DNA from 4 places in the Mesorhizobium sp. M0663 genome. Region 1 is predicted to be linked to each of the others. Evidence: riboswitches for the same ligand, from Rfam matches in the RefSeq annotation. Region 1 holds a riboswitch; each other region holds the start of a gene.

Region 1 (5,386 bases):
ACCGAGCCGAGAATCGAACTCGACACGTCACAGGGAGAAAACGGTCCCCTTTACTCCTGCGCGATTAATACACGTGCCGAAGGAAAGTGCACATTTCGCTCGAGTGACTTATTTCAAAGGATGTGATCGCGTTTTGGCACATTCACAGGCCGACATGCGGCAGCCGGTAACTCACCACATGGTGAGCAACCAGGAAACCTTCCGGCCTACACTTTCTCCCGGAGCGCGCGTGCTGCAGCAACCATGTTCATGAGGGCAGGGCGGACCTCCTCCCACTTGCGGGTTTTGAGGCCACAGTCCGGGTTTACCCACAGTTGGGCATCGGACAGTCGCTCGCGGGCAAGCATGACGAGATCCGAAATCTCGCCGACTTCCGGGACGCGTGGTGAGTGAATGTCGTAGACTCCGGGCCCGATTTCATTCGGATATTTGGAGCTCGTGAAGGCGTCCAGCAGTTCCATTTTCGAGCGCGACGTCTCAATCGAAATGACATCCGCATCCATTTCAGCGATCGCGTCGATGATCTCGTTGAACTCCGAATAGCACATGTGGGTATGGATTTGAGTCGCGTCCTTTACACCCGTTGAAGCGATCCGGAAGCATTCGACAGCCCAGTCGAGATAGTCGTTCCAATCAGACTGGCGCAGTGGCAATCCTTCGCGAAACGCGGCCTCATCGATCTGGATCATCCTTGCGCCGGACCATTCGAGATCCGTCACTTCGTCGCGGATGGCGAGCGCGATCTGGCGGCATGCTTCGGAGCGGGGTACGTCGTCGCGAACAAATGACCAGTTGAGAATGGTCACTGGGCCTGTGAGCATTCCCTTCACAGGGTTTTCCGTAATCGACTGGGCGAACTGCCACCAGCGCAGCGTCATCGGATTGGGCCTCGATACGTCGCCGAAGATGATGGGGGGACGCACGTAACGCGACCCATAGCTCTGCACCCAGGCATGCTGGGTGAAGGCGAAGCCGGACAGCTGCTCGCCGAAATGCTGTACCATGTCGTTTCGTTCGAACTCACCGTGCACCAGCACGTCCAGCCCGATCTCTTCCTGCCAGCGAATTGCAGCCTCGATCTCCTTCTTCAGGAAGGTCTCGTAGTCGACATAGCTCAGCTGGCCCTTCGCATGAGCGGCCCGCGCCCTGCGTACCTGCGGCGTCTGCGGGAAGGACCCGATGGTCGTCGTCGGGAACGGCGGCAGCCCGAGCGTGCCGGCCTGGACTCTGGAGCGCTCGGCAAAAGCGCTCTCTCGTCGCTTCATGCTGTCGTCAATGCTGGCGATCCGCCCCTCAACCAGCGGGTCATGGATCTTCGTGGATGTCACGCGAGTGGCGGCAGCCTCGGCAGACGCTTTCAACGCGCCTGCCACCGCATCCCTGCCTTGGGACAGGGCCCGGGCAAGCAACACCAACTCGTCGGTCTTCTGGGCCGCGAAGGCGAGCCACGACCTGATGTCCGCGTCGAGTTCCGTCTCCATGCGGAGGTCGATCGGCACATGCAGCATCGAGCAAGAAGGCGCGATCTCGACGCGGTCCAAGGGCCAGCCGGCGACGATCGGTTTGATGCGGTCGAGAATGGCGGGCAGGTTCGCACGCCAGACGTTGCGGCCATCGATCAAGCCAAGCGAGAGCACCAGATCCTTCGGTGCGAGCCGACCCACCGTTTCCAGCTGCTCGGGAGCGCGCACGAGATCAATATGCAGCCCGGCCAGGGGCAGAGAAACCGCGGTTTCGAGATTGTCTCCCAGCGGCCCGAAATAGGTAGCCAGCATGATCTTCAGCTCGGGCGCGGCTTTCGACAGCTGGCCATAGGCGAATTCGAACGCAGCTCGTTCGTTCGGGTTCAGATCGAGGACAAGCGCTGGCTCATCGATCTGCACCCAGTCGGCTCCAGACAGCTTCAGCCTCTGCAGGAGTTGCTCGTAGACGGGCAGCAGCCGCGGCAGGAGCGCGATGGGATCGAATCCTTCGGCAGGCGATTTCGCCAGCTTGAGGAAGGTGATCGGTCCAAGGATGACTGGGCGTGTGTGAACGCCGAGAGCTTTAGCCTCGATGAAGTAATCGACCGGTTTCGTCGACGAGAGGGCGAACGTCTGATCATCGTTGAGTTCCGGCACAATGTAGTGATAGTTGGTGTCAAACCACTTGGTCATTTCCATCGCGGTTACATCAGACCGATGAGCCGCCTGCTGGTGACCAGCGTGTCGACAATCCTCCGTCTGACCCTGGTTGCCCCGCGCCATTGCGAAGTAGATGTCAAGTGGAACCTCGCCGCTATTCCAGCCGTAACGGGATGGAACGGCGCCGACCATGGCTGCGGTGTCGAGCACATGGTCGTAGAGCGAGAAGTCGTTCGACGGGATTTTCGACACGCCGCGATCGTGCTGCTCCTCCCAGCTAGCGGCACGGAGCGCCTTCGCGGTCGTGAGAAGGTCGGCAGCGGACGATTTTCCGGACCAGTAGCTTTCAAGCGCGAATTTCAGTTCTCGCCGACGACCGAAGCGGGGCACGCCGAGCGTTGCTACAGGAATTTGCTGAGAGATAGTCATGCCAGACCCCGATGGTTGGGGCGTCGGTGACAAGGAAGGCGCTAGCAGGCCGGCACGAACGCTAGGCTGCAGCGGCCACCGAGACACCCCGCCCGTGGACGTAATTCGCCGTGGCAGGTCTCCTGGCTCGCGGGGTCATAGCCTCTACCCGTCTTCCCAAGGCTATTCGCCTCAGTGACATGAGTGGGGTTGGCTCGCCGCTAACAGTTGCGGGGGCAGCGCCGGCATCGCACCGGCTTCCCTCTTAGCTCCGCTGCGGCAGCGCCGTACGGAGAACCACGACGCGGGAGACAATTACAGCAGTTCGCTTCATTGTCAACGCCGCATAAAGAAATGTTTATGTCGTTATGTTAAATTTCCGCTGGCATGTTCCAAAGGTCGCCTCGAAAGCGAAAACTGTGGAAGCCTTGAGCGGCCGGTAAATCAAAGCAATGACGCACGGCGCCCTTGTCCAGGAGGATAGGAGTTCGTCGGCTGCCGGCAGCAAACATACCGGCAAGCGCCGTGGTGCTGCTTAGCGCATCACGCGAACCACCTCGGCGTCGAACTTCGGCTCCGAGGTTCCGACCGCTTCGTTGGTGATCTGCTCGCGACCATATTCGGCTCAATGGCGAGGCTGTTGCCCATGTGGAAGCTGTTGGCCGTGATGCCCTCGGTGATATGACACAACGATTTCGGGGGGAGCACACCGAGGCCAGGCGCAGCGGCGTGTTGCGAAGTGATCGAGGCCAATGTCTCGAACTGCTTGTTCGCAGCCCACCGGCTCAAGGTAACCCGGCTCAAACCACCGGGCTAGCTCAAATCCTGTCCAAATGAGGCCTGAGCGGCAAATCGTCGTGCACGCGCACGGTTTGGCGTTCGATCTTGTGATGCGTCTTGGGCGGACAATCGCCACGGTGCAGCACGCAGAAGCGGTCCCCAATTGGGAAGCCGAGGGCGGTGAGGGCAAGCCAGCGCCACAGGCGGAAGGGGACTTGGACCTGTTTGCCCTGCTGGACCACAAGTTCGCGACACAGGGCCTCAAGGAGAAGACCAAGAGTGATTATGCGCGGGACCTCGCCAAATTCATCAAAAGCAGCGGGCAGTCAAAGTTCGGCGCCGATTGACATGGAGATAGCCATCGCGGCGGACCGCCCAGGCGGACCGCAAGCCGGAATACAACCGGGTGCAGGCGGCCAAGCTCGTCCACAAGATGGCGTCGGGCGCACACCGGCGATGGGAGAGCGGACCGTGGAGTGCAGGAACTTCACGCCTATCCACGCTCCCGTGGACGTGTCCTGCGGCACATCGGCAGCGATATTGAGGAGGCAGTTGAGCTTCTGGTCGAGCACTCTTACCTGCCACTACCTACGCTTAACGTCATCTCGTACTGAAAACGCACCACGCAAGGTCGAGATGTAACATGCGCCCTTCGTGGATGGTTCTAAGCTTCCTCGGGCGCGGTCAATCTGTGATAACGGTCGCTTGGAACCTCCATCACCGCGACGCGATCAAGGTTGGCGTATCGCGCTCGGTAGTAGCCTTCTTCCTCCACTTCGGCGAAACTACACTGGGGAACGTCAAAGGTCGCAGCTTCCAATCCGAAGAAAGTCGTAGCGGTTTCTTCATCCAAGAAGTTCCACTCATCTTCTCCGTCGTCATATGTGACGCGAACATAGGAGGCCATGCGCACGGCTTCCTGATCACCCATCTCTGCGATGATGGCATCGCATTCTTTCTTCAGCTTTCCTGAAACCTCACCCTTATCCCAGTCATCCAAAGCCCGATAGATTTCTGGATGATAATACTCTGGCATCTCCTCTACATCGTCACCGATAAGCTCAATGGTGCGGACATATTGCGGATTTATCAAGAGTATTTTGTTGTCAAGGCTCCAACAATACAGCCATGGCCTGCTTGTGTTATTTCTGCGCAGATTATGAAGTTCCTTCAACTGACGTAAAATCGATTCACGCGCCTTTTCATCGATAGGATATTGGCGGCTGCCAACAGTCGTCTTGATTCTGAGCGTGCCGTATCGCGTTTCGGCATCGGCAATTGCAAACGGGCTCGTGCGCCACTCCTCGACATCAATCTTCCAGCCCAGCAGCTCCTCGACCGTGCATTTCAACGTGAGACAAAGGTCCTTGATCTGCTCGACGTTCAACTGCGTTTTGCCTGTTTCCCAACGGGCCACAGTCTGTTGCGTCGTTGCCATCTGCTCTGCCAAATCTTTTTGAGTCATGCCCAGTCGAACCCTAAGCTCTTTCATGTTCATAACTCACCTCGCGTGTTCAACACACGCATCGTGGATGAATTAATCTAACACGTCAAGCGTGTTCAAAAATCGCAACATGTGTTTTTAGGGCGTCTTCGAGGCTCCGGCAGCCGTTCGTGACCACTTGCGCAAGACACAGGGCTGGTACACAGCACGAATGGGCGATCAAAAATTACTGCTGCGATGCTCGTCATCAGCCAAGCTGCCGCCGCACCTTCCACTAGGGTGCCAAGGTTCGAAATGAGTGCAGCCGACCATAGCGAACGGAAGGTCTTGTGCTCAAAAGGAACGAGTGAAGATGTTCTCTTCGCCATTGTGGGAAGCCTCGGGATTGACCGCGGGGCTGGATTTGTTTCGCCTCACTCAACTATGGCCTCGCCGTACAAGCCAAGCTGCCACAGTGCGCGCCTGCTAACCCAGAAAACTTGGCGGCCTTACAGGCATGCGCAGGACGTGCGAAGCCGCTCAAATCTCCCCAGATGGTCAGCCATCGAAGACCGGCATCACTTGCCCGTTGAGCGGCTATACGATAATGCTCCGCGGTAAGCGCGAATTTCCCCGCACCTTTTGCTGTTGA
Region 2 (5,386 bases), on a different contig from region 1:
CTTGGCACCAACAGCGCCCCGGCCAGCACCCCTCAACCGTCTTGGCGCTGCGCGCCAATCCACCTTCTCCCACAAGGGGAGAAGGAAGAAGAGGCGCCAGCAACACTCCTCAGAACTCGATCCCTTGCTGCGCCTTCACGCCGGCGGAGAAGTGGTGCTTGGTCACGCCCATCTCGGTGACCAGATCGGCCGCCTCGACCAATACCGGTTTGGCGTTACGGCCGGTGACGACGACATGCAGGCCTTCGCGACGCGCCTTCAGCGCCGCGACCACCTTTTCGAGATCGAGGTAGTCGTAGCGCAGCGCGATGTTCAGCTCGTCGAGCACCACGAGGCTGATCGACGGCTCGGCCATCAGCTCCAGCGCTTTCGCCCAGGCAGCCTCGGCCGCCGCGATGTCGCGCTTCAGGTCCTGTGTCTCCCAGGTAAAGCCCTCGCCCATGGCGTGCCACACGACACGGTCGCCGAAGGCAGCAAAGGCGTCTTTCTCGCCGGTGTGCCATTTGCCCTTGATGAACTGAACGACGCCGACGCGCTTGCCATAGCCGAGCATCCTGAGCGCCAGCCCAAAGGCGGCCGTGGTCTTGCCCTTGCCCGGTCCGGTGTTGACGATCAGCAGCCCCTTCTCGACCGTCTTGGCCGCGACCTCGGCGTCCTGCACCGCCTTGCGCTTGGCCATCTTGGCGCGGTGGCGTTCCTCGTCCTTGGGATCGATAGTATCAGCCATGTCATTTCACCTTGAGCGGCAGCCCCGCCACCATCAAAAGCACGGTGCCGGCAACAGCCGCGACGTCCTGGTTCAGCCGGCCGGCGGCGTCGCGAAACCGTCTTGCCAGCGCATTGTCCGGCACGATGCCCTGGCCGACCTCGTTGGACACCACGAACCACGGCCCACGCGGCCGCGACAGCACATCGGCCAGCCTCCGGCATTCGGCCTCGACATCATGGTCGGCCAGCATATGGTTGGTCAGCCACAGCGTCAGGCAGTCGATCAGCACCGGCTGGCCGTCAGGCAGCGCTCCGATCGCGCCGGCAAGGTCGAGCGGCGCATCGATGGTCGTCCAGCCGGCGCCGCGGCGCGAGCGGTGCAGCGCGGTGCGCTGGCGCATCTCGTCGTCATAGGCTTGCGCCGTGGCGATATAGCTCCAAGGCGGCGGGCCGACCGTCACCAGGCTCTCGGCATGCGCGCTCATGGCCGAGCGCGCACCGCCGATGACCAGGGTCAGTGCCCCGGCAGCGCGGTCAGGCAAAGCTGTCGCGCAGGCTGGTCGCCGTGCCCGTGAAGCGTCCGCGCACCACGCCGACGACCGCGCCGAGCACCAGCCAGAACACCAGATTGGTCAGCGTCACCGCCACCACGAACTGGTGGTGCAGGCCTTCCGGGATCGCCGTCTCGAAGCTATCGGGCTGCGGCGCGCCGACGATATGCGGCGCAACGATCAACGCCACGGCAAGAGCCACCAGCGGCAGCGATCTGCGGAAGACGATAAGGCCGAGACCGGCCGCTGTCGCCACCACTGTTGCCCACCACCATATCTGGCGTTGGACAAGGTCGGCCGCCGGCATCGCCGGCAGTTCCGGCGGCAGGCCGAGGCCCGGCGCCAGCGTGAATGCGGCAAAGCCGGCCAGCCCCCAGAACAGGCCCTGGCGCCAATTGCCGATGCCGCCGGCGAATTCCGAAACCGCAACCAGGACCAGCGCAAAGCCGATGCCGGTGACGATATTGGCAACGACGCTGAAGCCGAAGCGTTCGAAACCGTCCGCCGGCGCCCAGCCTTCGTCTTCCGCCGGAGCCATTGCTTCAGCCGGTGCCGACGCGGCGCTGCTCATAGCCGTCATGCCCGCGGCGTTTTCGGCCGGTGTCGCAGGTGCCGCGGCATGGTCATGGCCCCCGCCGGCCTGTTCGTAGACTTCCGCCTTTAGGATGAGCGGCACCGTGGCATAGGCTTGCATGCAGGCGAGAGCCACGCCGGCCACAAGCCCTGCGATCGCCGCGATGAACACGACGTTGCGAAACAGTGTCATGATGTCAGCCCCTTGTCAGTGGCAGGGAAAGCCCATCGAATGGCGATAGTCGTGGGCGGCATTGTGGACCGCATCGATATGCGAGAAGCCGACAAAGCCCATGACGAAAATGCCGAGGAATGCAGCAAGCGCCAGCTGCATGAGACGCGACTGCGAGGAGGCGGAAGCGCCGAGCGAGACGGAAGCGGTATTCATGTCTTGTCCTTTCGCCCTCCACCCGAGGGCATAGAAGTCAGTTTCCTGTCGCCGGCAGGTCTCCTGGCTCGCGGATCAGCGCCCTTCCCCACCTTCCCGAAGGCGAACCTTCAGTGGCATATGGAGAGGACTACCGCACACAGTTGCGGGGGCAGCCACGGCATTGGGCAAACAACTTGCCCTCACCGCATTCCCTCTTGGTTCCAAACGGAACCGACGACATCAGTGACTATAGGCAGAATCGCCGCGCCCGGCAAACCAAATTCCGCCGGATCGTGTGGCGAATGCGCCGCCTCGCCAAGCCCGGTCGGCCGGCGCCGCGATTGACAATTTTCGCAGCCGGGTGTCGGCTGGCGGATGGGGAGGAAGCCGGCATGCAACCCAGCCCGAATGAGCGCGGTCCCTACAACGGCCTGACGCGGGCCGAGCCGACGCTGCCGTCATCAGCCTATTGGGACATCGCGGCCTATCAGCGCGATCTCGAGGCCATCTGGTATCGCAACTGGCTGCTCGTCTGCCGCGAGGCCGACCTTGCCCAGCCGCTGGCTTTCAGGACGTTCCGCATAGGCACGCAGGAGGTCGTCGTGCTGCGCGACGAGACCGGCGAGTTGCGCGCCTTCCACAACACCTGCCGGCATCGCGGCTCGCAGCTTTGCCAGCAGAGCGAAGGACGGCTGAAGGCGCGGCTCATCACCTGCCCATACCATGCCTGGTCCTATTCGCTGCACGGCGATCTGGTGCGCGTGCCGTCGAAATCGCTGCCGGACGGCTTCGACAAGGCCGATCATCCGCTCTACCGGGTCGCGCTTTCGGTGTGGCGCGGTTTCGTCTTCGTCAATCTGGCGGAAGACGCTGCCGGCTCGGCTGAAACATCCTTCGATCCGGCATCCGGCAACCTCGCCAACTGGCCGTTGGAAACGCTGCTGAGCGGCCATGTGCTGCGCAAGGTGATAAACTGCAACTGGAAGGTATTTTGGGAAAATTTCAACGAGTGCCTGCACTGCCCCGGCGTCCACAAGGACCTGTCGCGGCTGGTGCCGATCTATGGCCGCGGCCTGATGGGCCGGCACGACGACCCCGAATGGGCGCGCCACGCCGACAATGACGCGCCGGAATTTGCCGGCGGCTTGCGGGCCGGGGCCGAAACTTGGTCGCGCGACGGGCGCGTCCACGGCTCGGTCTTTTCCGGCCTGACGCCGGGCGAGCGTGCCGCCGGGCAGACCTATGCCACCAGCATGCCGTCGATGTTCGTCGTCGGCCATGTCGACTATGTCAGGACCGTGCGGCTGGTGCCGCTTGGCCCGGAGCAGACCGAACTTACCGCCGAATGGCTTTTTTCGCCCGAAGCGCTCGCCGAACCGGCCGCGGATATCGACAACATCGTCGCCTTCGGTACCCAGGTGCTGGAGGAGGATGCTGATATCTGCGAGGTCAACCAGATGGGCCTGCGCTCGATGCGCCACAAGGCCGGCGTACTGATGCCCGAGGAATACGACTTGCACCGCTTCCACAACTGGGTGCGCGAGCGCCATGCGGCGCTCGAACATCAAAGCGATTTGGGCAGATAGCGCCAGGTGACGAAGCCGCAGGCCGCCGCCAGCAGCCCGAGCGTTGCGAAAACCGCGCCCAGGCCGAAGAACGCCTGCACGCCGGCCAAAGGCTTTCCGGCTCTGGCCTAAAGCAGCTCTGATGCCGACCGGTACCAACGCGACGCAAGGCCCTGCTTCTTTTGACGGTGGCAACCGTGATAGTCGTCTTGCCGGGGCTGAACCAAGACAGCGAGACCATGAGCATCGACACGCCGAGCGCAGCCGTTCAGGATCAACCGAAGTCGAAGCGCATCGCCGCTATCGACATTGCACGCGGCATCGCTTTGCTTGCCATGGCGAGCTATCATTTCACCTGGGACCTCGAATTCTTCGGCTACACCGATCCCGGCCTCACCGCCTTCGGCTGGTGGAAAATCTACGCGCGCTGCATCGCCTCGAGCTTCCTGTTCCTGGTCGGCATCAGCCTCTATCTCGCCCATGGCAAGAAAATCCGCTGGACCGGCTTCTGGAAGCGCTTCGCCATGGTTGCCGGGGCAGCGCTCGCAATATCGCTGGTCACCCGCATCGCCACGCCCGATGGCTTCATCTTCTTCGGCATATTGCACGAGATCGCGCTCGCCAGCCTGCTCGGCCTGGCGTTCCTGCGCCTCCCGGCGCTGCTGACGCTTGCCGTGGCGGCCCTCGCTATTGCCGCGCCTTTCTACCTGCGATCTGAGCTTTTCGATCATCCGGCTTTGTGGTGGGTCGGCCTGTCGGCGACCAACCCGCGCTCCAACGACTACGTTCCACTGCTGCCCTGGTTCGGCGCCGTACTTGCCGGCATCGCGGTTACCAAGCTCGCCGCCACCTCCGGCGCGCTGACGCGGCTGTCGGCCTTGGCGCCCGGCCGCTGGGCAAATCCGCTGGTCTTCATCGGCCGGCACAGCCTTGCCTTCTATCTGATCCATCAGCCGGTGCTGATCGGCTCGGTCTGGCTGTTTTCGCAATTCATGCCGGCGCAGGCCGAAATCAGGGAGGTGCGTTTTCTGAAATCCTGCCAGATATCCTGCGAGCAGGCACGCGACACCGAGTTCTGCTCCAGCTATTGTGCCTGCATGCTGGACAGTCTCCAGGGCGAAGCCTCGCTTGACCGGCTCTACAGCAACGACCAGTCCCCGGAGTGGAAGGCGCATATTGGCGAGCTCGCCGGCACCTGCACCGCCCAAACCGAGGCGGCGGAACCGGGAACGCGCTAATCGAGGGAGGACAATAATGAGCGACAGTCACCCGAAACCCGTGCAGCAAAATCCTGGGCAGCCGAAGCTGGGGCACATCCCATGGCCGCCGCTGATCTATATCGCCGCCATCATCGTCAGCGTCGCGCTAGGGCTGTTCTATCCGCTGCCGTGGATCGGCGATCTTCTCGGCGACATCCTGTTCGCCGCCGGCCTTGTGGGGTTGGTGGCGGTTGCCGCGCTCTGGTTCACGGCAATTCGCACCATGATCCGCGCCAAGACGACGCTCAACCCGAACGGCGTGCCTGACCATCTGGTGACTACCGGACCCTTCGCCGTCAGCCGCAACCCGATCTACCTCGCCAACACGCTGCTGCTGGTCAGCCTCGCCTTTGTCACTGG
Region 3 (5,386 bases), on a different contig from region 1:
CGCACAAACTTGTCTCATCTCCCGCATTCCCCCATGCGGCCGTCACTGCAGCTATCGCTTCAGCAGGCAATTCCGCCGAGTACCCGAGATAGTCCTCAAACCCCAACCCTTCACCTCCACGCTCCAGCGTCTCCAGCAACTCGCGCGGCGTTTGCGGAATCCTTTCAACGGCATAGCCCTGTTCGCTCAGGTCGTGCAGCATTGCCAGCACGCTGGACGGCACGTCGAGACCAACCGCGTAGCCGGTGCGACCGGGGGCGCTCGGATAGTCGGGGATCAGGATGGCGAGCTTGCGCTCCGCACGCGGCGTCCGCTGCAGGCGCACGAAGGCCTCGACACGGTTCGCCACTTGCGCCACGCGGTCGGGCTCAGGCCGGTTGGCGAAGGCGCGGAAGGCCAGCGCCGGGTCGGTTTCGCTTTCGCCCTTGAATGAAATGGCGCCGGCCAGGATGCGGCCGTCGAGCTCGGGCAGGACGACATGCATGGCAAGGTCGGCGGGCGCCAGGCCGCGCTGATTGGTTTGCCAGATGTCGCGGCGGGTGGTCGCGACGATGACCTGGAACACCGGCACGCCGGCGCGGTCGAACAGGGTTTCGACACCGGGCTCGGCACCCGAGGCGAAAGCTGTGGCGGTGATGGTGGCGGCAGGCTTCAGGGTTGCGAGCGCGGTTTCGACAAAGGCGAGCGACGCCGGGTCCTTGAGGCTGGAGACGAACATAGGCACGGGAGCCATGCCGCGGTGGCGCAGGGCTTCGAAAAGCGCGTCGATGGGCGCGACATCGGCGGCGAGCAGCATCGAACGGTAGAAGACAATTGCCCCCACGCCCCCCTCCCCCTCGCGGGGAGGGTGGCCCGCAGGGCCGGGTGGGGTCGTCACGGCAGTGCGCGACGTTTTGTGTAGGCGCGCTTCGGAGAGGACCCCACCCCCGGCCTGCGGCCGGATCCTCCCCTCGAGGGGGAGGGGGACGCCGCGTTCTACGACCCCCAGTCCCGGCTCGTAAAATCCCGCCTTTGGCACGCTAACAGGTTCGGCTACCGCCGCACCCGATCCAGCGAGACTTGCCAGCCTCTGCACCAGCGCCGTCATATTTGCCGGCCCGCCCTCGCGGAAATAGCCAAGCAGGGCGTCCAACTCCTCGCGCGGCAGCGTCGAGCCTTCGATCAGTCGCAAATCCTCGTCGTGGCTCTCGCCCGGTAGGAGCGCCAGCTTGATACCGCGATTTCGCGCGATAACGGCGAGCTGGTCGCAGCCATAGCGCCACCAGTCATAGCCGCCGAGGATGCGGACCAGAATGACCTTGGCGTGGCGGGCGACGCTGTCGATCCACAGGTCGACGGACATCGGATGGCGCAGGTCGCGCAAGGCGGCGAGCCGCATCGACGGCAGGCGGTGCGCATCTGCCTTCCACGCCGCCGCCAGCCCGGCCAGGTCGCTGTCGGTGAAGGACAGCGCCACGACATCCGCAGGCGTTTGCCTGAGATCGACAGGCTCGGCGAGATCGTCGAGCGAGGCGGATGTGGTGGTGAGGATGTGCATCGCGGCTCGTACCTGGGGTCAGCCGGCGAGGATACGCTCGATGGCGGGGCGGTTCAGCCCTTTCAGGCCGATGACGACCAGGCGCGAGCGGCGGTCGTCTTCAGCGGTCCAGGCGCGGTCGTAATAGTGGTTGACGCGCGGACCGACGGCCTGCAGCAGGAGCCGCATCGGCTTGCCGCCGACTTCGACGAAACCCTTGACGCGCAACACGTTTTCTTCCTCCGCCGCCGTGGCGACCCGTTGTGCGAGCTCGTCCGGGTTGGACACAGACGCGATGTCGATGACGAACGAGTCAAAATCGTCATGTTCGTGGTCGAGCTCGTCGTCGTGGTGGGTCTTGCGGTTCTCGATGTCGTCCTCGACGGCGAGGCCGAGGCCGAGCAGCACCGACGGGTCGACCTTGCCTTGCGAAGTCGGTACGATCTTCACCGCCCGCGCAACGTGCTTGCCGATGACGGCATTGGCACGGGCCGAGCCGGCTGCGTCCATCAGGTCGCTCTTCGACAGGATGATCAGGTCGGCGCAGGCGAGCTGGTCTTCGAACACTTCCTCGACCGGATCGTCATGGTCGAGCGTCTCGTCCTGCGCGCGCTGGGCCTGCAGGGCGTCCATGTCGTTGGCTACGCGGCCATCAGCCAGCGCCGGTCCGTCGACCACGGCAATGACGCCGTCCACCGTCACGCGGCTTTTCACCGACGGCCACTGGAAGGCCTGGACCAGCGGCTTGGGTAAAGCGAGGCCGGATGTCTCGATCAGGATGTGGTCGACCCTCGGCGTCAGCGACAGGATCTGGTCCAGCGCCGGGACGAAATCATCGGCGACGGTGCAGCAGATGCAACCATTGGCCAGCTCGACGATGTTTTCCTCGGGGCAGGTGTCGATGGCGCAGCCCTTCAGGATCTCGCCGTCAATGCCGATGTCGCCGAACTCGTTGACGATGATGGCTAGGCGCTTGCCTTTGGCGTTTTCGAGCAAATGGCGGATCAGCGTCGTCTTGCCGGCGCCGAGAAAGCCGGTGACCACGGTGCAGGGAACGCGCGAAAGGGAGGCAGCGGTCATGTCAGGTCCTTCAAAAGGTCAAGGGGAGGGATGCGGGCAACCAGGCCGCGCTTCAGGCAATCGGGACGGCCGCGCCATGGAATGAGCCCATCCGTCGAGGTGGCGAACAGCTTTGCCCCGGTGACGAGATCGGCGCCGCTGGTCGTGGTCAGATCACCGAAGACGTAACTCCAGCAGCCGTCGCGCAGCATGGCCGCGCTGAGCCGGCGCTTGCAATTGCCGAGGCATTCGACGGTGCGGATTTTGATGTTTTCGCTGGAAGCGGCGCGGCGCGTGTCCTCTGCGAGCAGTTCGCCGGCGCGCGGATAAGCGTCCGAACCGGTCTCGTCACGGCAGGACGAGCAGACGATGACGGTAACGCCGGCCGGGGAATCACCATGGCCGGACAATAAATCCGCTGTCTCAGCCGGAAAACTGCTGTCGTGTTCCAAATCAGGCTCCTTGCCCGGAAAACCCGCCAGGCGATCGGATTCTTATGTCCTAGACGGCAGGTCTCCTGGCTCGCGGGTCATCGCCTGGGTGCCGCCTTCCCGGGAATATCCCAGTGGTTTTCGGCCGAGGCTCGTCGCTTACAGTTGCGGGGACAGCCGCGGATTTGAAATCGAGATTTCGCACCGCATTCCCTCTTGGCCCCTGCCGTTGCGGGCAGGGGACCGTCTGGAACGGATTTAGGCTTGTGGAGGCAGTCGTGTCAACGCACGTCTATGACGCGGCGATATCCGCGAGCGGCCGGCCGAGGTCGCCGGCAGCGGTCACCTCGATGCGTTCCAGGCCGAGCCAGCCCTGCATCTGCTTCAATTCTTCGAAAAGCTCGGCTGCGGTTTGCAGCGAGGCGCCGGGCTCCGCATAGGCGGCATGGACGCGCAAGACGCCGGCCGGGCGGTCGGCCCTGAGGTCGACGCGCCCGACGATGCTGTCGCCGAACAGGAACGGCAGCACGTAATAGCCATACTGGCGCTTTTCGGCCGGCGTGTAGATCTCGATGCGGTAGTGGAAGTCGAACAACCGCTCGGTGCGCGATCGTTCGAAGACGACAGGATCGAACGGCGCGAGCAAGGCGCGCGCCTCGATCTTGCGCGGCAAACGGGCGTCCTTGTGGAGATAGGCTGTTTTGTTCCAGCCTTCGACGCTCACCGGCAACAGGTCGCCGGCCTCGACCAACTCCTCGATGCGGCCCTTGATGTCGGCGGGCGAGAGGCGGAAATAGTCGCGCAGGTCTCCTGCCGTGGCGATGCCGTGGGCGCGGGCCGAGATGCGCAGCAATTCGCGGTGAGCATCCTCGGGACGGGGAACCGGTAGCGCGAGTACCGCCGGCGGCAATACGCGCTCCGGCAGATCGTAGAACCGTTCGAAGCCGCGGCGATGCGCCGTGGTGATGCGGCCGGCCCAGAACAGCCATTCGAAGGCGTGCTTGGCATGGCTCCAGCCCCACCAGCCGCCCGAACCCTTCTGGCCTTCGAAAGCCGACGCCGCGATCGGGCCTCGTTCGGCGACCTCGCGATAGATGTCTTCGATATAGGCGGCGTGCTCGCGGCCCCATTTGGCCAGTCCGCTGTACATTTCGTCGCCGCACTCGGCCCGCTGCATGCGCCAGCGCATCAGCGGATAGGTCTCGACCGGCAAGAAGGAGGCTTCGTGCGCCCAATATTCGAAGACCATGCGCTTGCGCGTTACGGCGGCGTCGTCGAGCAGCGCCAGCTTGTAGGGGCCAAGCCGCGAATAGAGCGGCATATAGTGGGCGCGCACCACGGCGCTGACGGAATCGATCTGCAGCAGGCCGGTACGGGCAAGCACGCGGGCCAGATGCCGGCGGTCAGGCGTGCCGGTGGGGCGCGGGTCATTGAATCCCTGTGCCGCGAGCGCAATGCGGCGGGCCATGGCAAGCGAGATTTTTTCCTTCATGAAGGCGGCATCCGGACGATTTTAGACAGAGAAAATGACCTGCGATTCCGTGCCATGCTAACAGGGTTTTGGCGGCATTCATGTCAGGAGAGAAAAGTGGAGTAAAAAGTGAAGGAAATCAAACAGGAGCGGATCGGACCAGTTTTCCCGGATATGCCGTCCAGCACCGCGATTTGAACAAGGTTTGACTTGCTTCGCCGAAAGCGCTGCGCTAACCCTCGCCGCGTTGCAGCATAGAGCCTCCTTAAAACGGTTCAGTGGTTAAACTGTCACGCTTCCGCAAGTGGGTCCGGTGCTGTAATCAGAGTGGATTGGCCGCCAACGGAAACTGCAGCATGAACGCACTTTTAGGTTCGTACCTGCCCATCGTCCTGTTCATCGGCGTGGCGCTGATCGTCGGGCTGGCGCTGCTCGCCGCACCCTTCCTGGTGGCCTATCGCAACCCCGATCCGGAAAAGCTTTCGGCCTATGAGTGCGGCTTCAACTCGTTCGATGACGCCCGCATGAAATTCGACATCCGCTTCTACCTGGTGTCGATCCTGTTCATCATCTTCGATCTGGAGGTGGCCTTCCTGTTTCCGTGGGCGGTGTCGTTCAGCCAGATCGGCATGCTCGGTTTCTGGTCGATGATGGTGTTTTTGGCGGTGCTGACCATCGGCTTTGCCTATGAATGGAAAAAAGGAGCGCTGGAATGGGATTGAACGACAGTTCCGGCACGCTCGTCGCGCCGAAGCCCAAGGGCCTCATCGATCCCAACACCGGCAGGCCGGTCGGGTCCGACGATCCATTCTTCCTGGAGATCAACAACGAGCTCGCCGACAAGGGCTTTCTCGTCACCTCGACCGAGGCGCTGATCACCTGGGCGCGCAGCGGCTCGTTGATGTTCAT
Region 4 (5,386 bases), on a different contig from region 1:
ATGAAGCGCTGGTCGCCGAAATCCTCGGTGCCTTCGTCAAATCCTTCGATCCGAAATGGGAACGCAGCTGGATCGCCGAGCGGGAAGGCGAGGTCGTCGGCTCCGTCTTCGTCGTGCGCCAGTCGGACGCGGTGGCGAAGTTGCGCCTGCTCTATGTCGAGCCTTCGGCGCGCGGCCTCGGGATCGGCAAGCGGCTGGTCGAGGAATGTGTCGGCTTTTGCCGCGCCAGGGGTTACAGGACACTGACGCTGTGGACCAACGGCGTGCTCGCCGCCGCTCGCCACATCTATGAGGCTGCGGGCTTTAAATTGACCAACGAGGAGCGCCACCATTCCTTTGGCAAGGATCTGGTCGGCCAGAACTGGAATTTGGAGCTGTAGCAGCGCCGCAGAATTTCGAGCATCGGCCTGGGGCGGTCGCTCAGGCCGCAGGCTTAATGTTTTGGTTCAAGCGAAAGAAATTGGTGGGATCATACTTGTTCTTTAGTGCGGCCAACCTCGGATAATTCTCGCCGTAAGCCGCCAGAACCCGATCAGTGCCCTCTTCGCCGAGATTATTCGCATAGACGCCGCCGGTCGAGAACGGTCTCATTGCATCCCACAGGTCGCGCGCCCATCGGATGTGCGTTTCGTCGTCAGACGGATTGTCCCAAATCGATATCGGGAAGCAATCGTAAAGTGCATCTCTGTTGGCGTAGGGCGTTCCGTCCATCGGTACTCGCGAGATGGCGCCGCCAACCTGCTGCAGGACTAGAAGCGATTCGCTGGGTGCAGTCATGTAAGCCGCAAGCATGGTATCGATCGCCTGATCTGTGATTTCGCGCATGAACTGCGCCTTCCAGTAGTAGCGCCGCCCGCGCGGAAAGAGGCTGTCCCCGGCCGATTGGATTTGAAGATAGGGGACAGGAGCAACCCGGCGCTCAACTGGCGTGCCATACTCTCTCAGAGGTTGAATGATTTGCTGGCCTTCGTCGAGTGGGCCGATGTAGCACGCCGATATGCTGAAGAAGCGTTCGCCCGAGGGCGCCGTCACAAGTGCTGCATCCAGGCTCAGCTCATCCGTGGCGCCGCTCGAGAACGCACGATAGAACCGCATCGCTTCGCGTGCCTCTTCGTAGCGGTATAACATCGATCCCGCGATGAGAAGCGGACCCACTGGATGGAGCTTGTATTCGAAGGTGGTGACTATTCCGAAATTGCCGCCGCCGCCCCGAATGCCCCAGAACAAATCTGCATTTTCGGCCGCGTTTGCCGTGAGCAACCGGCCGTCCGCCGTCACGATTTCGACAGCGACAAGGTTGTCGCAGCTCAGTCCATGTTTGCGGCCAAGCTTGCCGAACCCGCCGCCGAGTGTCAGTCCGGCTATGCCGGTATCCGCGTTGACACCCATGGTCGTCGCAAGACCATGGACCTGTGTGGCTGCGTCGAACTCGCCCAGGTTCAGGCCGGCCTCTGCGCGCGCAACACGGCGGATCGGGTCGACTTCGATCCGCTTCATGCGTGACACATCGATCACCAAGCCGCCGTCGCATACCGAACTGCCAGCGACGTTATGACCACCGCCGCGGACGGCGACGAGGAAGCCTTGCGATCGGGCGAAGTTGACGGCCGTGACGACATCGCTGGATTCGGCGCAATAGAAAACAGCCGCCGGCCTCTTATCGACCATGCCATTCCAAACTCTGCGCGCCTGGTCATAGCCAGGGTCGTCCGGAAGGATCAGATCGCCGCTAATCGCCTGCCTGAGCCGGGCGATATCTGGCGCCTGCAACGTCGGCTCGGAACCGTCTATAAGCTTGAACATGCTCATCGAGGGATACCCTTCGTGATTCAGCACGGTTGGACAGGCCGCTGTCGTTCACCGGATCACAATGATCTCATGCGGCGCCATTCGCTGCAAAATCGAATATCTCAGTCGCTGGATGAGCTAAATTCATCTAAACTGCCTGGATGAGAAAACTTCCGCCGCTCGGGTCGCTTCGCGCCTTCGAAGCCGCTGCCAGGCTGATGAGCTTCAGGAAGGCCGCGACGGAACTCGGCGTGACGCCAACGGCCATCAGCCACCAGATTCGATTGCTGGAGGAGGTCTGTGGGCAACTGCTGTTCCGGCGGCGCCCACGACCGCTCGTGCTCACAGGCGTGGGCGAACGGCTATTCCCGGTAATTTGCAGCGGCTTCGACGCTTTCGCTGCGGCAATAGCATCAGCCTCGGCCGGAGTTGGCCAACGCCCGTTGCGCGTGACGAGCCCAAATGCATTTGCCAGCCGATGGCTGGTTCCGCGCCTGTCGAAGTGGCGCGAACAGCATCCGAACATTCCACTGGAGATCATCGGGACAGACGCCGTTCTGGACCTGCGAGCCGGTGACGCCGACGTCGCGATCCGCTATGCGCGCAGGATGCCGCGGGATGTTCCCGCGCAGGAAATTTTTCGGGACGCATTCTTTCCGGTATGCAGCCCGGAGTTGTTCGCAGGAGGCGACCGACAGATCGAGCGCGCCGCCGATCTGCTGCAATACCCGCTCATCCATTTCAATTGGACGAACCGCGACCCGGAAGCGCCGACTTGGCAACGATGGCTGGCGATCGCACGCTCGATCGATCCCAGCATCCCCAATGCCAACCAGGCATGGGACCTAAGCTTCCGCGAAGAGCTGCACGCGATTGACGCGGTAGCGGCAGGCCAAGGTATCGCTATCTGCAGCGATGTGGTCGTCAGTGGCGAACTCGAGGCTGGCAGGCTAGTCAAGGCACATGATCTCTGTCTGCCAGGCTATGGCTTTTACCTTGCCTGCGTAGCCAATCACCCCCGACAAGCGCATATCGAAGCGTTTTCCGCCTGGATGAGATCGATAGTCTGAGCATCTGAACGCCGATCTTCTGCATGCTCGTCACAAGCGGTAGCAGCGCTTCCTGCGCTTCGGGGTCGCCTGCCGCGCCTCACACTTTGACCGGTATCCAAATTTCCAGCCTTGCCGCTACAGGGATCGAATTCCGGCGCATCGGCGACCTCGCGCCCAGATGCCGGCAGCCATTTGTCCCAAATCGTGTTGGGGGTTGACAGAAGCAGACAACGTCCTCTAGGTACGTAATGTTATTACATTACGAGGTATGCATGACTCCTTCTGACAAGACCCTTGCTCCAGCGGCTGTCCGAACTCCGAAAATTTATTGCGCTGTGAGTGGCGGAAAATTAGGGTGGCTGAGTGATGGTCCCCGAGTCGAAAGGCAAGGGGTGAAAAGGGAACACGGTGAGGTCTTCGGATCGAGGCCGTGGCTGCCCCCGCAACTGTAAGCGGTTAGCAAGATCCGAAGTGCCACTGGCCGGCAAGGCTGGGAAGGCAGGATGGCGCAAAGACCCGCGAGCCAGGAGACCTGCCATCAGCATGAGTTGACCGGACGGGGTGTGCCGGGAGGAGACGTGGACATCGGTCTTGTCGGCCGGTCCGTCCAGCTTCCTTCCGTCGCCATTGAGAAAGTGACGGTAAGTTGGACGCCTCCCAGCCTCTTCTTGAAGCGCGCGAACTGAGTGCGACGGCAAATGGCCAGCGCCTGGTCAGTGCGGTGAGCCTTTCGCTAGCGGCGGGCGACCGCCTCGCCATCATCGGCCCTAACGGCGCCGGCAAGACGACGCTGCTGCGCATGCTCTGCGGTACGCTGCGGCCAAGCGCAGGAGACGTGAGATTCTCCGGACGCCGGCTGGAGAGATTTTCGGCCGCCGAGCGGGCGCTGCACATGGCGGTCGTCGGCCAGACCGATCAGCCCGACCCGCGGCTTGCCGTGATCGACTATGTCGAGCTTGGGCGCGTCCCCCATGCGGGCTTGCGACGAAGGAGCGAGCAACGCGACATCGTCATCGAAGCGCTTCGCAGAACCGGCCTGATGCCGCTGCTCGGCCGCACAATCGGCTCGCTATCCGGTGGCGAGCGGCAACGCGCCCAGCTGGCGCGCGCCATCGCCCAGGAGCCCAAAATCCTGTTCCTCGATGAACCGACCAATCATCTCGATCCGCGCGCCCGCAGCGACCTTCTCGAACTCGTATCGCAGTTTGGCATGACCGTGGTGGCGGTGCTTCATGATCTGTCGCTGGTCACGCCATTTGCCACCAGGGTCGCGGTGATGAACGAGGCCCGCCTGCAGGCACTCGCCGGTCCGCACGAGGCGCTGACCAAGCAATTGATCCGCGAGACTTTCGGCGTCGACATGCTTCGGCTGCGCCATCCCACCGAGGACCGCGAACTTACGATCTTCGACGTTCCTAACCGTGCCTCTTCCCATCCTGATCTGACCAAGGAGCAACATTCGTGAAACGCCTCGTATTGTCTTTTGCCCCCCTACTGCTTGCCCAGGCCGCCTTCGCTTTTCCCGTGACCGTTGACAGCTGCGGCACGCCGCTGACGTTCGAAGCCGCGCCGAAGCGCGCCGTTATCCAAGATCTGAACATGGCGGAGATGGCCTTCGCGCTGGGGCTGCAACCGTCGATCGTCGGCCTGACGGGCATCACCGGATGGTACAAGGTCGGTCCGGAATTCAAGGCTGAGCAGGGCGCGATCCCGGAACTCGCGCCGAAATACCCGACGCTCGAAAACCTCGTCGCCGTCGAGCCCGATTTCTTCTTCGCCGGCTGGTATTACGGCATGAAACCAGGTGGCGAGGTGACGCCCGATACGCTGGCGCCGTACGGCATCAAGACGCTTGTGCTGACGGAAAGCTGCGTCCATCTCGACAAGAACCGCCCCGCGGCCTCGATGGACCTGCTCTATGGTGATGTCGAAAAGCTGGGCAAGATTTTTGGCAAGGAGGCCCAGGCGGGAAAGCTTGTGTCGGACTGGAAGGCACAACTTGCCGATATCACGGCAAAGATCGGCGACCGCAAGGGAACGCGCGTGTTTCTTTACGACTCCGGCGAAGACAAACCTTTCACATCAGGCAAGTTCGCGATCCCCAGCGCCATGATCGCTGCTGCCGGCGGCGACAACATCATGGCCGACATGGCGACGAGTTGGGGCAATACGGATTGGGAGACGGTGGCGGCCCGCAATCCGCAATTCCTTATCCTGCTCGACTACCAGGACGGCGGCGGCTACAGGAAACTGCTCGATTTCCTCAAAGCCCATCCGGCGATGAAGGAGACTGATGCGGTCAAAAATGAACGCTTCGTCGCGCTGCGCTATGCCGAACTGACACCTGGGCCTGCCAACATCGAGGCGATCGGCAAGATCGCCAGGGCGATGCACCCGGAAGCTTTCTGAGCTTGCGCCAGAGAGCGTTCGAATTGGCCATGACAGCAGGAGCAGCAGCAATTGCCGCTCTTGCTTTGTTGTCGATTGCCTATGGATCGACGGTCATCGCGCTGAGCGACGTGATTGCTGCGCTCGGACATGCGGCC

The links. Region 1 has a riboswitch for cobalamin ahead of metE (5-methyltetrahydropteroyltriglutamate--homocysteine S-methyltransferase). Riboswitches for the same ligand answer to the same signal wherever they lie in the genome.
Region 2: it holds a riboswitch for cobalamin, as region 1 does, so the genes downstream of both, NKI54_RS34945 (CbtB domain-containing protein) here and metE (5-methyltetrahydropteroyltriglutamate--homocysteine S-methyltransferase) in region 1, are expected to answer to the same signal.
Region 3: it holds a riboswitch for cobalamin, as region 1 does, so the genes downstream of both, NKI54_RS16690 (DUF1636 family protein) here and metE (5-methyltetrahydropteroyltriglutamate--homocysteine S-methyltransferase) in region 1, are expected to answer to the same signal.
Region 4: it holds a riboswitch for cobalamin, as region 1 does, so the genes downstream of both, NKI54_RS22790 (ABC transporter ATP-binding protein) here and metE (5-methyltetrahydropteroyltriglutamate--homocysteine S-methyltransferase) in region 1, are expected to answer to the same signal.

The regions. Positions count from the first base shown of each region.
Region 1 covers NZ_JAMYPX010000072.1:616-6,001, forward strand. The annotation lists gene metE (5-methyltetrahydropteroyltriglutamate--homocysteine S-methyltransferase) at 207-2,552, opposite strand; cobalamin riboswitch at 2,648-2,848, opposite strand; gene NKI54_RS35910 (hypothetical protein) at 3,404-3,658, shown strand; gene NKI54_RS35915 (helix-turn-helix transcriptional regulator) at 3,976-4,809, opposite strand; gene NKI54_RS35920 (MFS transporter) at 4,872-5,123, opposite strand.
Region 2 covers NZ_JAMYPX010000057.1:16,250-21,635, reverse strand. The annotation lists gene cobO (cob(I)yrinic acid a,c-diamide adenosyltransferase) at 110-727, opposite strand; gene cobU (bifunctional adenosylcobinamide kinase/adenosylcobinamide-phosphate guanylyltransferase) at 729-1,250, opposite strand; gene NKI54_RS34950 (CbtA family protein) at 1,243-2,025, opposite strand; gene NKI54_RS34945 (CbtB domain-containing protein) at 2,041-2,220, opposite strand; cobalamin riboswitch at 2,257-2,453, opposite strand; gene NKI54_RS34940 (aromatic ring-hydroxylating oxygenase subunit alpha) at 2,595-3,788, shown strand; gene NKI54_RS34935 (heparan-alpha-glucosaminide N-acetyltransferase) at 4,007-5,005, shown strand; gene NKI54_RS34930 (methyltransferase family protein) at 5,022-5,386, shown strand, end outside.
Region 3 covers NZ_JAMYPX010000008.1:47,418-52,803, reverse strand. The annotation lists gene NKI54_RS16700 (cobaltochelatase subunit CobN) at 1-1,537, opposite strand, end outside; gene cobW (cobalamin biosynthesis protein CobW) at 1,556-2,596, opposite strand; gene NKI54_RS16690 (DUF1636 family protein) at 2,593-3,027, opposite strand; cobalamin riboswitch at 3,066-3,269, opposite strand; gene NKI54_RS16685 (winged helix-turn-helix domain-containing protein) at 3,299-4,498, opposite strand; gene NKI54_RS16680 (NADH-quinone oxidoreductase subunit A) at 4,834-5,199, shown strand; gene NKI54_RS16675 (NuoB/complex I 20 kDa subunit family protein) at 5,190-5,386, shown strand, end outside.
Region 4 covers NZ_JAMYPX010000015.1:1,232-6,617, forward strand. The annotation lists gene NKI54_RS22770 (bifunctional helix-turn-helix transcriptional regulator/GNAT family N-acetyltransferase) at 1-380, shown strand, start outside; gene NKI54_RS22775 (FAD-binding oxidoreductase) at 421-1,809, opposite strand; gene NKI54_RS22780 (LysR substrate-binding domain-containing protein) at 1,950-2,858, shown strand; partial or broken gene NKI54_RS22785 (AraC family transcriptional regulator) at 2,938-3,055, opposite strand; cobalamin riboswitch at 3,191-3,394, shown strand; gene NKI54_RS22790 (ABC transporter ATP-binding protein) at 3,487-4,305, shown strand; gene NKI54_RS22795 (ABC transporter substrate-binding protein) at 4,302-5,249, shown strand; gene NKI54_RS22800 (FecCD family ABC transporter permease) at 5,279-5,386, shown strand, end outside.